One region of the Arthrobacter sp. MP_M4 genome, then DNA from elsewhere that is predicted to be linked to it. Evidence: riboswitches for the same ligand, from Rfam matches in the RefSeq annotation. Region 1 holds a riboswitch; the other holds the start of a gene.

Region 1 (7,680 bases):
TCTGCTGGTCGGTGCCCTGATGTCGCTCGCGGCGGCCGTAGGCCTGCTCCGCTTTCCGGACCTGATGAGCAGGATGCACGCGGCCACCAAGCCCCAGGTGCTGGGACTGTTCCTGCTGCTGTCCGCGCTGGGCCTGCAAATGCGCACCTGGTGGGTGTGGCCCGTGCTGGTGGTGGCCTGGATCTTCCAGCTGCTCACGGTGCCGGTATCGGCCCATATGGTGGGCCGGGCCGGCTACCGGACAAAGCACCTGCATCCTGAGCTGCTCAGCACGGATGAACTGGAGGCCGTGGTGCAGCAGGCGGCCGGCAAACGCGGCTTCACCGACGACGCCGGCGGGCCCGCCGCCGGGCGGTAAGGCTGGATGAGGCGCCCTGGATCAGGCGCCCTGGATGATGCGCCCTGGACCAGGCGCCTAAACCAGTTCCTGGGTCTTGGCGAAGCGGGTCACCGCGCGCTGGGTGCCGCGGTTGGCGAGGACCTGGATGATGGCGCTGACAGACGCGGAGATCAGGGCGAAGGTCAGGGCGGAGCGCAGGGTGGTGGGAACGTCGTCGTCGTGGCCCTTGGGCGGCTTGTTGCCCGTGGACTTCTCCCAGACCGTGTCAACGAGTTTGGTGCCGACAAAGCCGGCGAGCAGGCTGATGCCGGTGCCGAGCAGTTTGATAAAAATGTTCATTCTTCGCAACTCCTAGCGGGAGGAAACAGGGCTTCCCCTAGCCTAGCGTTCCCCGCCCCGCGCTCCAGACAGGGCAGTCCGCGGTGCGGGAACCCGCCGGGGTGCCCCTTCCGGCGGCTATTTCCCGGCCGGGGTGGTGCGTTTGCGGAAGGTTCCGGCGATGGAGAGTTTGCTCGAGTACTGGATGGACCCGTACCGGAAGAGGTGGACGGCGAGGCGGAGGATGAGGAATCCGGTCAGGAACAGCTCGACGATGATGATCGTGGACTCGAGCGGGCTGAGGGTCCCGAAGCTGTTCCGGAGCAGGCCCGTGACGGGGGCGGAAAGCGGGAAGTAGGTGAAGATCTGCACGATGGGGGCGCGCGGATCGGAGATGATCAGGCTGATCGCATAGAACGGCACGAAGATCAGGGCCATCAGGGGCCCGAAGATGGTGCCTCCGTCTTTGGCGGTCGGCATGATGGCACCGATGGCGACCAGGACTCCGGTGAAAACCATGAAGCCTCCGATGAGCAGCAGCGCGCCGACGATCATGGTCCCCGGGTCGAAAGTGATGCTCGACAGGTCAAGATCGGGGATGGCCAGCTTGTCCCGGAAGTAAAGGAACCCAACGGCGATCGGCGTCAGGAAGACCAGGATCTGCACGACTCCGACCATGAAGAGGGCAATGACTTTGCCGATGATCAGGGTGGTGGGGTTCAGAGTGGTCAGGATCATCTCGGTGACGCGGTTCTCCTTTTCCTCCAGGGTGGAGTTGAGCATCTGGTTGGAGAGCAGAATGATCGAGACGTAGAAGATCAGCAGGAACATCAGCGGCGGTATCGCTGAGCCGAAGCCGCCCGTCGGCTGACCGTCCTTAAAGGTGACGGCTTCGGTTTTGACGTTTCCGCTGGCCGCGGCAATCAACTGCGGGGAGCCCACCTGGGCCTGGGCCGACGCGGCGAGCAGCTGTTTGGCGACGGCGTCGTACTTGCCGTTCTCGAAGATCCCTTTGTCGGCTCCGTAGACCTTCACCGGCTGCGCCGCGGGCTCGGCGGGGTAGACGAAGTACGCGTCCGTCACCCCGGCTTTCACGTCCTCCAGGGCGCGGGCGGGGTCCTCGGCCGGTCTGCCACCCATGGCCGCGGCGATGTCCGCGCTGACGAGGGCGGAACTATCGGTGTAGGTGAAGGCCACGGCGGCGGTCTTCTGGGCGTCGGCGCTGGCCGCGGTGGAGGAGTTGCTCAAATAGATGAGCGCGAACACGACAGCCATCACCACCGGGATCGACAGGGTGGCGATCCAGAAGGCGCGCTTTTTCATGGTGCGGGTGAACTCGAAGTCCACCACCGTGCGAAGGTTATGCCGGGCAAAGGGCCGCTTGGGCGGGACCGGCGTCGGCCGCGCCGGGACCGGGGCCGGACGCTGGGTGGATGTTTGGTGTGCCACGGTTTTCAGACCTCCGCCATTTCATGGTTGTCGCCATAGACCTTGATGAAGACTTCGTCCAGGGAGGTCCTGGCGGTGGTGAAGGACCGCACGGCCACGCCCTGGCTGATGAGTTCCCGCAGGACCGTCGCCTGGTCTCCGCCGGGGCGGGGGGAGAGCTCCGCGTCACCGCCGGCGGCGGTGACGATGTCGTACAGGGCCGAGGCCGGCAGCACGCCGTCGTAGGAGAGCCGGTAGACGGTTCCACCGAATTGTTCCTGGACTTCGGCAACGGTGCCGTAGGCGCGGGAGGTGCCGTCTTTCAGCAGGATCACCCGGTCGCAGAGCCGTTCGACCTCTTCCATCTGGTGGGTGACCATGATGACGGTGGCACCGGCGCGTTTTTGGTCTTCAATAATGTCCATCAGGAGGCGCCGGTTGACCGGGTCGAAGCCTTTGGTGGGTTCGTCCAGGATGAGCAGTTCGGGATCGTTCATGATGGTCACGCCGAGCTGGATTTTTTGCTGCTGCCCGCCGGAGAGCTTGTCCAGCCGCATGCCCGCCTTGTCCGGCAGGCCCACCCGTTCCAGGTACTCCCGGGACCAGGACTTCGCGTGGGTCTTGTCCAGGCCTTTGAGCCGGCCGAAATAGACCATCACATCCAGCACGGACTCTTTCTTGTACAGGCCACGTTCCTCCGGCAGGTACCCGAGCCGCGCCCCGTCCTGCGGGGCGAAGGGCTTGCCGCCGATGTGCAGGGTCCCGGCGGTCGGCTGGTAGATGCCCAGCAAAGCCCGCAGCGTGGTGGTCTTCCCGGAGCCGTTGCTGCCCAGGAACCCGAACGTTTCCCCGGCCCGGACATCGAAGGAGAGGTCCCGGATGACGGTTGTGTCCCCGAAGTCCATTCGAAAATCCTGAATGTGTACCAGCGGCTCGGCCGCCCCGCTCCCCAACGTCATGCCATAACCCTAACCGGAGGCGACGCCGGCGGCGGGATGAAGCGGCAGAGATCGGTCGACGCCGCCGGCGGTCCGGCGCCCGGAGCGGGCCGCCGGATGAACCACGGCGCGCGGGTGTAAACTGGGCCACGCCCACAAGGGCAATTTAGATACGACAGGGGAGCGCCGCCGTCGGGCATTTCCGGAAAAATCCGGGGACACCACAGGTGGGCGCTGAGAGTGCGGACAGCCGCAGACCCTCGAACCTGATCCGGTTAGTACCGGCGCAAGGGAGTCGAGTTCTCAGAGTGTTCCCGGTGGCGGCGGAAGCCGTGGACCGGGTCACTCTCCCCTCCTGTTCCTCAGGAGGACGAAATGACTGACACATCTGCAAAGCACGAGTTCGGCAAGCAGGAATCAACCACCCCCGGGTCCGCCGCGACCCCCGCCCGGCGGACGCACGCCTGGCGCGTGGTGGACATTGTGCTGGCGGCGTTGATCGCCGTGGCTGGCGGCGTGATTTTCTGGGCTTGGTCCCAGGGCGCAAATCTTATCTCCGCGCCCGTCAATGCGTTTTACCCGCCGCTCACCGGGCTCTACTCCGGCGGCTGGATGATTCCGGCGGTGCTGGGCATGCTGGTTATCCGGAAGCCGGGCGCGGCGGTGTTCTGTGAAACCGTGGCCGCCACGGGTGAGCTGATCATGGGCTCCCAGTACGGCGCCTCCGTCCTGTTCTCAGGCTTCCTGCAGGGCCTTGGCGCCGAACTCATCTTCGCCGCGTTCCTCTACAAGAGGTTCAACCTGCCGGTGTCACTGCTGGCCGGCGCGGGTGCGGGCCTGTTCTGCGGCTTGAACGACTCCTTCCTCCCGTGGGGCTGGAACGTCGCCTACGAAGCCGGTGACAAATTCGCCTACATCATCTTCTGCGCCATTTCCGGGGCCGTGATCGCCGGCGGACTGTCCTGGCTCGCCACCCGCGGCCTGGCCAGGACCGGGGTGCTGGCTTCCTTCGCGTCCCGGAAGGCGGCATCGGAACCAGTGTTCTCCTGATGCCGGCAGACCACGCCGCCCGCCCAGCCGCGGTCACTGCCCGCGGCTGGGGCTGGCGGCACGCCGGCAGGCCCCGGCCCGCCATCAGGGGCCTGGACCTGGACATCCAGCCGGGGGAGCGGGTGCTGTTGCTGGGCCCTTCAGGTGCCGGCAAATCGACGTTGCTTCATGCCCTGGCCGGGGTGCTCGGCGACAGCTCCACCGGGGAGGCCGGCCGCGGCAGCGATCCTGCGGACGACGGGAACGACGCGGACGAGTCAGGCAGCCTGCTGATCGACGGTGCCGCGCCCCGGGCAGCGCGCGGCCGGGCCGGTTTAATGCAGCAGGACCCGGAGACCCAGGTGGTACTCTCGCGGCTCGGCGATGACGTCGCCTTCGGCGCGGAAAACCTCTCCGTCGCGCCAGAGGACATCTGGCCCCGCGTGGCGGAAGCGCTCGAGGACGTCGGGCTGGGCGGGCTGCCGCTGAATCACCCGACGTCGGCACTGTCCGGCGGTCAGAAGCAGCGGCTGGCGCTCGCCGGGATCCTCGCTATGCGGCCCGGGCTGATCCTGCTGGACGAACCCACCGCCAACCTGGACCCGGCCGGCGTCCTGGAAGTCCGCGACGCCGTCGGCCGCTGCCTGGACAAGACCGGCGCCACTTTGGTGGTGGTGGAACACCGCGTCGCGGTCTGGAAGGACCTCGTGGACCGGATCGTGGTGCTGCAGCGCGGTTCGGCCACGGAGTCCGCCGTATTGATCGACGGGCCACCGGACCGGGTCCTGGCGCAGGCGCGGGATTTGCTCACCGCCGCAGGCGTCTGGGTGCCCGGTTACGTGCCGCCGGCCAGGGCGCGCCGGACGTTGTCCGCTGAACCGGGTTCCGGCGTCAAAGGCGCGGGCCATCTGCTGCTGGCAGCGGAGGACCTGGCCGTCTCCCGGGAACGGCCAGGGCGAGCGGGATTCCGCGGCGGCTTCCGGCCGATTCCGCCGGTGCCCGTACAAAAGGGGATCACCGCCCAGGTCCGCGCGGGAGAAGCGCTGACCATCACCGGACCGAACGGTTCAGGGAAATCCACCTTCGCCCTGACCCTCGCCGGCCTGCTCGCGCCTGTGGCGGGCAAGGTCTCCGCCACCCTGGAGCTAGGCGCAGGCGCCGGAATCGATCCCTACCGGTGGAAGGCGCAGCAACTGATCGCGAGGATCGGCACCGTGTTCCAGGAACCCGAACACCAGTTCGTCACCGGCCGGGTGATCGATGAGCTGATGTTCGGGCCCCGGCACCTGGGCCGAGGCGAAGACCGCGTGGACGAACTGCTGGCGCGGCTCCGGCTGACTGAGCTCGTGGACGCCAATCCCTACACGCTCTCCGGCGGTGAGAAGCGGCGCCTGTCCGTCGCCACCGTCCTCGCAGCCCATCCCCGGGTGCTGATCCTGGACGAGCCCACCTTCGGCCAGGACGCCAACACCTGGGCCGAACTGGCCTCCTTCCTCTCCGAACTCCTCGACGGCGGCACCGCCGTCGTGTCCGTGACGCACGATGCCGAGTTCAGCGAGGTCCTTGGCGGCACCGAACTGCGGCTCCCGGTGGCTGAACCCGGCGGCCCTGAGCCGCGCGACGCCGGACACGGGACCCCCGGGAAGGTTGCCACGCCATGAGGCAGGAATTGACGGTGGGCGGAAACCACGCCCTGCTGACCCGGTCCAACCCCCTGGCGAAATTCGCTGCGGTCATGCTCATCACGATCGTGCTGGCGCTGTCCATCGACTGGGTGTCCGCCTCGGTGGCGCTCGCCCTGCTGCTGGCGCTGCTTCCGCTGGCCGGGCTGACACCCGGCCGGCTCTGGCAGCGGGGCTGGCCGCTGATCCTGGCCGCGGCGTTAGGTGGTTGGAGCACCACCATCCTGGCACCGGACCACGGGAGCATCCTGCTCGACGCCAGAATCTGGTCGATCAGCGAAGGGTCCCTCGAACTCGGGCTCGGCTTTCTGATCCGTGGTCTGGCCATCGCGCTTCCGGCAATATTGCTGATGAGCTGTACAGATCCTACGGACCTGGCGGACGCCCTCGCCCAGAGAGCGGGACTGCCGCACCGCTTCGTCCTGGGGACGCTGGCCGCGATGCGGCTCGTCGGCCTGATGGCCGAGGAGTGGCAGACCATCGGGATGGCGCGCCGCGCCCGCGGCGTGGGCTCCCACGGGAATCCGCTGCAACGTCTCCGCGCCACCCTCGGGCAGAGCTTCGGATTGCTGGTCCAGGCCGTCCGCCGGGCTTCCCGCCTCGCGGTCACCATGGAGGCCCGGGGCTTCGGCGGCGAGCAACGCACCTGGGCCCGTCGGTCCACCTTCAGCGCCCTGGATCTCTGGGTGGCTCTTGGCGGGCTGCTGATCGCTGGTGCCGCCGTCGCCACTGCGCTGGCGGCAGGAACCTGGAACATGGTCTTCCTCGCACAGCACTGACGTCGGTATCGCACAATGCGGGTATCACTGTGACATTCACGGCAAAACAGCGGGAATGCCCGGCGACAATACGTCATGCATGATATTTTCTTGGAATGACTCAAGAGACTGCTGAACATGTTGGCGCCCTGCTCCGCGAAGCCCGCGGACAAAAGGGGTGGACCCAGGGGCAGCTCGCGTCCGAGCTGGGAACCAGCCAGAGCGCCATCGCCCGCATGGAACAGGGCAAGCAAAACCTCAGCCTGAAGATGATCCAGCGGCTGGAAGCGATCTTCGGCCGGAGCATCGTCAAGGTGGGACGGCCTGCGATGACGCATCTCCGGGTCGAGGGCGGCAGGACCCTGTCCGGTTCCGTGGACGTCAACAGCAGCAAGAATGCCGGCGTCGCCTTGCTCTGCGCCAGCCTGATCAACCGCGGCACCACCATCCTGCGCCGCCTGGCGCGGATCGAGGAGGTCAACCGGATTGTCGAGGTCCTGACGAGCATCGGCGTCGACTGCACGTGGCTGAACGCCAACGACCTGCAGATCCGCCGTCCCGTCACGCTGGATCTGGACTCGATGGACATCGAAGCGGCCCGCCGGACCCGCAGCGTCATCATGCTGCTGGGCCCGCTCCTGGACGAAGCCGGGGAATACCGGCTGCCGTACGCCGGCGGCTGTGACCTGGGCACCCGCACGGTGCAGCCGCACATGCAGGCCCTGCGCCAATTCGGGCTCAGCGTCGACGCGAAGTCCGGCTTCTATGCCGTGCAGGCTCCGCCGTCGGACGGGCACGACCGTTCCTTCGTGCTCAGCGAACGCGGTGATACCGTAACCGAAAACGCGATCATGGCCGCCGCCCACCGCAGCGGCACCACGATCATCCGCAACGCAAGCCCCAACTACATGGTCCAGGACCTCTGCTTCTACCTGCAGATGCTGGGCATCGGGATCGAGGGAGTGGGAACCACCACGCTGAAGATCACCGGCCGTCCGTCGGTCGACGTGGACGTGGAATACTTCCCTTCCGAGGACCCGATCGAGGCGATGAGCCTCATCACCGCCGGCATCGTCACGAACTCGGAAGTCACGGTCCGGCGCGTGCCGATCGAATTCATGGAAATCGAGCTCGCCACGCTGGCGCAAATGGGCCAGCACCTGGAGGTGTCCGGGGAATACGTGGCC
Region 2 (7,680 bases), on a different contig from region 1:
GACAACGCTCCCCAAACCCGCACCCGCTGCTTCCAAGATGGCCTCGCAGTTGGCAAGAGCCTGGCGCGTCTGATCCTGAATGCTGTCGCCCGCGAGTTGGCCGTTGCTCGGATCGATGCCAACAATCCCCGAGACAAACACGAACGGCCCCGCCTTGACGCCCTGGCTAAAGAGCGGCGAACTCGGAGCCTTGGCCGACCTAATGATCTCCCTAGTCATGACGGAGCCCTTCCCTAGCCCAATGGATGCTGCAAGCAGAATCACAGTCATACCTGAATAGCGCAACCCTTCGTGCTCCCTCATATGCACGGGAGCTGCCCTGCTCCGAATCTCTGCTGGTTCTCGGGCTGAATGGGAACTGGCGATTGGCCATGCCTGAAGGGTCCCAGAACAATCCAAGGCGCCTGCCTGTATGTAGCATGCGAAGCATGACGATCAAACTAGAAAACGTCGGGATTGCTGTCCGCGACATCGACGCGACGATCGCGTTCTTCACTGACTTGGGCCTCGAGCTTGTCGGCCGGGACACTATCAGCGGTGAGTGGGCCGATACCGCCGTAGGCCTCGATGGTAACCACGCCAAAATTGCCGTGCTCAAAACACCGGACGGCCACGGTCAGCTCGAGCTCTTCGAGTACCTTCACCCCAACGCAATCGAGACAAACCCCACCCTCCCTAATGAGATTGGCATGCACCGCGTCGCGTTCTCCGTGGATGACATCGACGCAGCACTAGAGGTAGCTTCGCGGCACGGCTGCCATCCGCTTCGCGGCGTGGCAACATATCGGGACATCTACAAGCTCACGTACCTGCGCGGCCCGAGCGGCATTCTGGTGATGCTGGCTGAGGATCTGACGAGGAACCGACGATCGTTCGATGAAGGATAAGTTGTCACCAGGCCCCGATCGGGCGTTGCGCCGACTCACCATGGCTGAAGTGAAGCGGTCCCGGGCTGGGTTGTCCGCAACCGCTTGCCTTCGGGTGCCGGTGTATCTGGCGGGGTGGTCAGCGTGTCAAAGACGACGGCGCGTTTAGACTCATAGGCGCCTAGTGAAGCCGGCGAACCGGTGCCAGTCACCGATCTCGACGGCGAGACCGAACGCGCTCAGGGGCGAGATCCCGCGCAGGCACTCCAGAGACCGGACCACGGACGTATATTCGCGCTGTTAGTCATCGCTGTCATGGCCTCGTCCTGCCGGATGGTCGACGACGCCGGGGGGGCTGGGAACTCATGCTGCCTGCCTGGCCGCACCGCATCCGAGATAGCACCGGACATCCCGCCGCCGGTCCGATTTGGTCAGTGCTGACGGCTCCCGGGGTCCGCGCGAGGACCAGGACGCCGCTGTCATGGCGGGCCAGGACGCCGCGGCCGGCGCCGTCGGGGACTACTGGACCCTGTGACGGCAATCGGCCCTTCATCGCCGACAGTCCGGATGATGACAGCTGCCAGAACCAGGATGATGCCGAGAACAATGAGAATCCAGGTTGGAATTGCCGCCGCGGCGATGGACTGGTTGCAGGCGGCTTCGGCGCCGACGCCGCCAAGGGAGTCATAGTAGGCCGCTGTGAAGTTGTCCGCCCGGAAGACGCTTCCGCACATATTGCCGACCTTCTGGGACCCGAGAAAGATGCCGGCACCGGCTGCCAAGGGTCCGAAGACGAAAAGCCAGGTCCAAACGCGGCGTGTGAGTGAGATGTTGTGATTCCCGGACATGGTTTCCCCACTGAATTTCTCCCGAATAATGCTGGGGGAAGCATATCGGCGCGGACGGTCCGGCGCCGCACACAGAAGGTCGTACGCCATCAACAAGAATCTGCCGGCGAGTCCAACAGCGGCCGGGAGGACAGCATTGAGGAGGCCATGTTTACACTCAGGCCGTGTTTACACTCAGGCCAGGACGTGCACATCAACCTTGCAAACCAAGGCGCCTCCTTGAGCTGCGCGTCCGGCCCGTAGCGATCTGCGGGGAGGGAGACTCACAAGATCGGGGAGTAGTTGTTGCTCGGTAGTCCCTTTCAGGAAGCATTGTGGGGTCTGCGGGCGCCCGTTTCTCTGCACCGGGCACGGAAAGGTTAGGGTGGGGGTAGTGACACGGGGTGCTGTCCGCCTACGGAGCAGCTGAGAATCCACACCCGTTGAACCTGATCTAGTTCGAACTAGCGAAGGGATGTCGCGAATGGCTATTCGCTATACATCGGCTGACTGTGCTCAGCTGCTTAAAGAATTGAGGGTCCAGAGCCCTCTGGTTCAGTGTCTCACCAATGCCGTGGTCAGCAACTTCACGGCGAATGTCCTGCTGGCGATCGGAGCGGCGCCGGCGATGGTGGACATTCCCTCCGAATCTGGGGAGTTCGCCTCCGTGGCCTCCGCGGTCCTGATCAATCTGGGGACTCCCCGGGAAGAACAGCGGGCCGCGATGGTCGAAGCCGCACAGGCTGCCGATGCTGCCGCAACCCCCTGGGTACTGGATCCGGTGGCCATCGGAGCCCTGTCCGTCCGTACCTCCTTGGCTCATCAGCTTGTTGGACTTCGCCCGCGAATCATCCGCGGCAACGCTTCGGAGATTTTGGCTTTGGCTGGAGCGGGGGCCGGGGGTCGGGGAGTGGATTCGACGGAGGATTCCTTGGCGGCCCTGGGAGCTGCGAAACGTCTGGCTGCTTCCTCTTCCTCAACGGTGGCGGTGTCTGGCGCCGTGGACTTGATCGTGGGGCCCGACGGGGAGGCGGTGGGCGTGGCGAACGGGCACCCCCTCCTGACCAGGGTGACCGGTGGTGGGTGTGCTTTGGGCGCGGTGATGGCCGCCTTCGCTGCTTTGACCGACGATCCGCTGCTGGCGGCGACGGCGGCCACCGGTGTTTATACCGTGGCAGCGGAGCAGGCGGCGGTGCGGGCCCAAGGCCCGGGAAGTTTTGCTCTGGAGTTTGTGGATCGGTTGTCGGGAATCACTTCCGATGACGTTGTCGCGGGACTGAACCTCCGCCGCGCCGTCGCGGCGGATGGCATTCGATGACGCGCCCGGGCGCCGGAACAAGTTCCGGACAGCACTGGGCGCCGACATTTAAGCCTCAACTACGGCGATACCTGCCCGTGTACCTAGTGACTGATACGCGCCAATGCGGCCCGCGGACGGTGCCTGCTGTTGTGGCATCAGCGGTGGCGGGGGGCGCGACTCTTGTGCAGGTGCGCGACAAGGAAAGCTCTTCCCGGGAGCTGCTGCATCTGCTGATGGCCGTTGCCGAATCAGTTGGCAACCGCGTCCCCGTGCTGATTAATGACCGCATAGACATATTCCTGGCCGCTCGGGCGGCAGGAGCACAAGTGGCCGGAGTCCATGTCGGCCAGTCCGACCTTCCCGCCGAGCTCATCCGCACCCTCGTGGGTCCGGAAGCTATCGTCGGATTGAGCGCGGCAACCGATTTGGAGATCCGGACGGCCCACGAGCTATCTGCTGGGACCGTGGACTATTTGGGAGTCGGCGCCGTCCACGCCACCGCCACGAAGGCCGATCATCCCCGACCGGTGGGGATCGAGGGCTTCGGCGCCCTGATCGCTTCAAGCACTCTCCCGTGCGTGGCGATCGGCGGGATCACCTTAACTGATGTACGCCCACTGCGTGACGCCGGCGCTGCCGGCGTCGCCGTCGTCTCCGCGGTCTGCGCATCCGATGATCCCCGAGCCGCATCCGGGCTGCTGAAGGAGCAATGGTGTCTCTAGAGAGTTCAATTCCGCGCGTCCTCAGCATCGCCGGAACAGATCCGACGGGGGGTGCCGGTATTCAGGCTGACCTGAAAAGTGTGGCCGCAATGGGCGGGTACGGGATGGCGGTAGTCACGTCGCTGGTGGCACAGAACACCCGCGGCGTCCGCTCCATGCATACACCGCCCGCACAATTTCTCAGCGAACAGCTCAACGCCGTCAGTGATGACGTGACAATCGATGCGGTGAAGATCGGCATGCTCGGAGATGCCGCAACGATCGCAGTCGTCCGGGACTGGCTCCGCCGTGTGCGGCCCCCACATGTGGTTCTGGATCCCGTCATGGTCGCCACCAGTGGAGACAGGCTCCTGGCCGCCGACGCCGAAGCCGCGCTTAGAGAGTTCGTGGGGGAAGTGGGCCTGGTGACCCCTAACCTTCCCGAGCTCGCAGTCCTCGTCGACGAACCAGTCGCCTGTAACTGGGCGACGGCAATCGAGCAGGCCAGAAAATTGTCCCTGGCCTGCGGGATCGTGGTGCTCGTCAAGGGCGGCCATCTGAGCGGCGAATCCAGTCCCGACGCACTCGTTGATGCCACCGGCCAGCTACTTGGTACCGACGGGGGAGTCGTGGAGTTCGTGTCCCCCCGGGTGGCCACGAAGAATACGCACGGGACCGGGTGTTCGCTGTCTTCCGCCGTCGCTACGGTCATGGCACGCACTGGTGATTGGACCGTTGCTGTTTCCCAGGCGAAAGACTGGCTGCAGGACGCCCTGAACCATGCTGATGAATTGCAAGTCGGCCAAGGCAACGGGCCGATCCACCACTTCCATCGACTCTGGACCGCAACAGAGGCAACACCGGGTGTCTCGCCGCAGCCACCATCACGACACCACCGGAAAGAAACGGTCCACGCATTCGAGTCTTTCGTCCCGAAGGGGGCTTCTACCTGGAGCGAACCCAATCGAGCGAAAGAATAGGCCCGGAATGCCGCTGCACGTGGTTGATGGGTTCGATTGGGAAAGACGTGGGCCTTCGCAAAAAGCTAGGTACGAAGCACCACAAACCCCGCTAGTGCCATAAGAGCAGAGCGACGCCACAGGCGACACTCACGGCGACCAGTATTGGAGCAGCTACGAGGAAGGCTGAACCGAGTCGGGAGGCACTGGAGCCGTGACCCCGCAGAGAGGTCGCCCAAAGGGCCGGGACCGTGAAGATCAGGATCGAGTGCCCCCAACAGCGCAGTGACGCCTCTGGACGGCTGAAAATGACAAGAGGGTTTGGGCGCGGGCATTCAACCCGGATTGGCCGAGATATTGGCCGCAACCGTCGTACCATACGGTGGACGTAACCCGAGAGAGGACTCCACACATGGCATGCGACGGCTGCACGACATCTTCACAACTCGACTTCGATTTCAGCATGGCCTTTCAACCGATCTATGACGCCGTTGCCGATCGCGTATGGGGCTACGAGGCGCTGGTCAGAGGATTGTCGGGCGAGGGTGCTTTTGACGTCCTGTCAAAGGTCTCACCGGAACAGAAGTACCGCTTCGATCAAGACTGCCGCATCAAAGCAATCGAACTGGCATCGCGCCTGTATCCTGCGGGCGAGGATCTAAAGCTGTCCATCAACTTCATGCCGAACGCGGTCTACGAACCGGCAGCATGCCTTCGTGCAACCCTGCTTGCAGCCGGGCGATGCAGCTTTCCGACGTCGTCAATCATGTTCGAGTTCACGGAGAACGAGGAGGTCGCGGATACCGCCCACCTTCTGAATATCATTACCGAATATCGCAAGCACGGTTTTACCACCGCCATCGACGACTTTGGCGCCGGCCATGCGGGCCTGGGGCTATTAGTAGACTTCCAGCCAGACCTGATCAAGATCGACATGAAGCTGATCAGGGGGATCGACACCAGCCCTGCCCGTCAGGCCGTTGTTGCTGGCATCGTCGGCATAACCAGAGAGCTCGACATCACGGTGCTCGCAGAAGGCATCGAGACAGAAGCGGAGTTCCTGGTTCTGCAGAAAACCGGCATCCGCCTGTTCCAAGGATATTGGTTTGCGAGGCCGGAATTCGAGGCGCTTCCGCGGGTACATGCCGACGTCACCGCTGCCGCTTAGCGTTCAGCGGATTCCTCCGGTGGAGTACGTGAGCAAGAACCGGGCGCCTCCAGGGATTTGGCCCTTGTCTCGGGCTTCCAAACTCCGATGTGGAATCGGGGAACAGGAGCTCGTCTAGGATCCTGGGAGGCGCAAGATGACAGGGGCAACGTTGATGACCCATAGGACTATTCCAGCGGCGATCAACACCAATAACAGGCCCACGCCAAGCAGGATCAGGGGCGCGTTTTCACGGGTCCAAAAGCGGTGTTTTGGTGACATCGATGACACCTCACTGTCAGGTTCCGAGCGGGCGGATTTACTGATCCCGCCGCTGGGCGTGGTGTTCGCGCGGTTTCGGGCCTGCTGGACTCCGCCAATAGCAGCCTGTCCGTGAGGCGCTGAGCAAGTTGGGGCTTTACGTCGTGGCGCCCGTCCTACAGGGAAAGCCATCGCAGCGAACCACCGACACTCCGGTACGTTGTGTCCGCCGCGGTATCCGCGGCTGCACCAGTTCAAACTATGCTGGGCTCGCCGACTGTGTCCTCCATTGGGATTGCCTGTGGAACCGCTGTGCAAACGGTTCGAGTAGGCACGCCAGCGGGGAGAGCGCGATTTCGCGTCACCTCGCACACCCGGATGTGAAGGGTGCTGTCAAGGGATATCCGGCGCGGATGCGGAAAATCGGACCCCTGGCGTAGTTGAATAGGTCGCCAATATATGTTCAGGTCATGAAAGGCGGGCATTCGAACTTCGCGGCTTGCAGGGTCCCCGGTATCAGCCGGAAAACAAGAAGCCGTTGGCTGAACGGCGCCATGGCCCGCGATGGTGCATCCGGCTTTCAGACATTGTGAAGTTCCTCCAGCGTCCAAGCCAGAACGAGCACGTCTGAACCTGAGAGGGTCATCAGTCCGTAAATGAAGGCGTCCAGGTCCCACGCCTCGGCACGTCCGCCGTTGGCCCAGAAGCCGAGCGAGAGATCCAGCAGAGTGAAGTTTCCGTCGTCCAGGCCGTTCCTGGCGGCCCGGCGCAGAACGTTGACGTCCATTGACTTCCTCCCGTACCGGGCATCTCTCCCGATACCGCGAGCACTTACGACGGCGAAAGTTGGCTCAGCCGAGCGGCCTGATCCTGGCTTCGCGATGCTTGTGCTCAAGCTTTTCCACTGAATCCCGACGGCGCTGGCCTACCGCGCGTACCCGTTGAGGGGACGTTTGCCGGGATGACCTCCAAGCGGGGCTGGTACGAGTTCTTCCAGACCGCCGGGAGAAGAGCGCCATGACAGCGCTTCACGTTCTCGCTTACGTCTGCATAGTCCCACTGTGAGGCGCTCGCCACTAGGGCAGATCGTCCTCCTGCCGGGGCTGACGCCGGGGCAGTTCTCCTTCCGGCGGCGGTGCATCGCACCTCTGGGGGATCAGGTCGGGACACGGTGACCCTCCAGCGCGGATTTTGGTCAACCTGAGAGCATCGAAACCCTGTCCGTGAACTGCTCGATGTTGGAGGCCGACTCGCTCTTCCGGTGGCGGCCGAATTCGTTACCCGTCCTGGAAATCGTTAGCATCTGAATTGGCAGTGCGGGTGGACTTTCCGGCGTCCGACAGCGCCGGCTGATCAGGAACGAGGCATGTGTGCGATCTCAAAATTCAGACCACGGAGATTTGGAAGACATCTATCGGGAACTTCACCGTCACCCGGAATTGTCGTTCCAGGAGCACAACACCGCTGCCTTGGCAGAGAGGGAACTCCGCCGGTTAGGGTTTGACGTCGTTGTTGGCGTTGGCGGTACCGGTGTTGTCGGCGTCCTGATGAACGGCGATGGACCCACGGTGATGCTGCGCGCTGATATGGACGCCCTCCCGGTGAATGAACTGACCGGG

What was found. A riboswitch is a leader RNA that binds a small molecule or an ion and turns the genes downstream of it on or off. The one in region 1 is predicted to bind thiamine pyrophosphate.
Region 2: it holds a riboswitch for thiamine pyrophosphate, as region 1 does, so the genes downstream of both, thiM (hydroxyethylthiazole kinase) here and RCH15_RS12555 (ECF transporter S component) in region 1, are expected to answer to the same signal.

The regions. Positions count from the first base shown of each region.
Region 1 is NZ_JAXCHX010000016.1:43,133-50,812, forward strand. It holds gene mnhG (monovalent cation/H(+) antiporter subunit G) at 1-358, shown strand, start outside; gene RCH15_RS12540 (DUF4235 domain-containing protein) at 416-679, opposite strand; gene RCH15_RS12545 (ABC transporter permease) at 797-2,107, opposite strand; gene RCH15_RS12550 (ABC transporter ATP-binding protein) at 2,113-3,045, opposite strand; TPP riboswitch at 3,192-3,335, shown strand; gene RCH15_RS12555 (ECF transporter S component) at 3,400-4,074, shown strand; gene RCH15_RS12560 (ABC transporter ATP-binding protein) at 4,074-5,714, shown strand; gene RCH15_RS12565 (energy-coupling factor transporter transmembrane component T family protein) at 5,711-6,514, shown strand; gene RCH15_RS12570 (UDP-N-acetylglucosamine 1-carboxyvinyltransferase) at 6,610-7,680, shown strand, end outside.
Region 2 is NZ_JAXCHX010000045.1:257-7,936, forward strand. It holds gene RCH15_RS18640 (RidA family protein) at 1-219, opposite strand, end outside; gene RCH15_RS18645 (VOC family protein) at 429-887, shown strand; partial or broken gene RCH15_RS19170 (IS110 family transposase) at 1,050-1,198, opposite strand; gene RCH15_RS18650 (hypothetical protein) at 1,346-1,714, opposite strand; TPP riboswitch at 2,084-2,186, shown strand; gene thiM (hydroxyethylthiazole kinase) at 2,169-3,011, shown strand; gene thiE (thiamine phosphate synthase) at 3,008-3,715, shown strand; gene thiD (bifunctional hydroxymethylpyrimidine kinase/phosphomethylpyrimidine kinase) at 3,703-4,674, shown strand; gene RCH15_RS18670 (EAL domain-containing protein) at 5,066-5,821, shown strand; gene RCH15_RS18675 (hypothetical protein) at 6,642-6,848, opposite strand; gene RCH15_RS18680 (amidohydrolase) at 7,432-7,680, shown strand, end outside.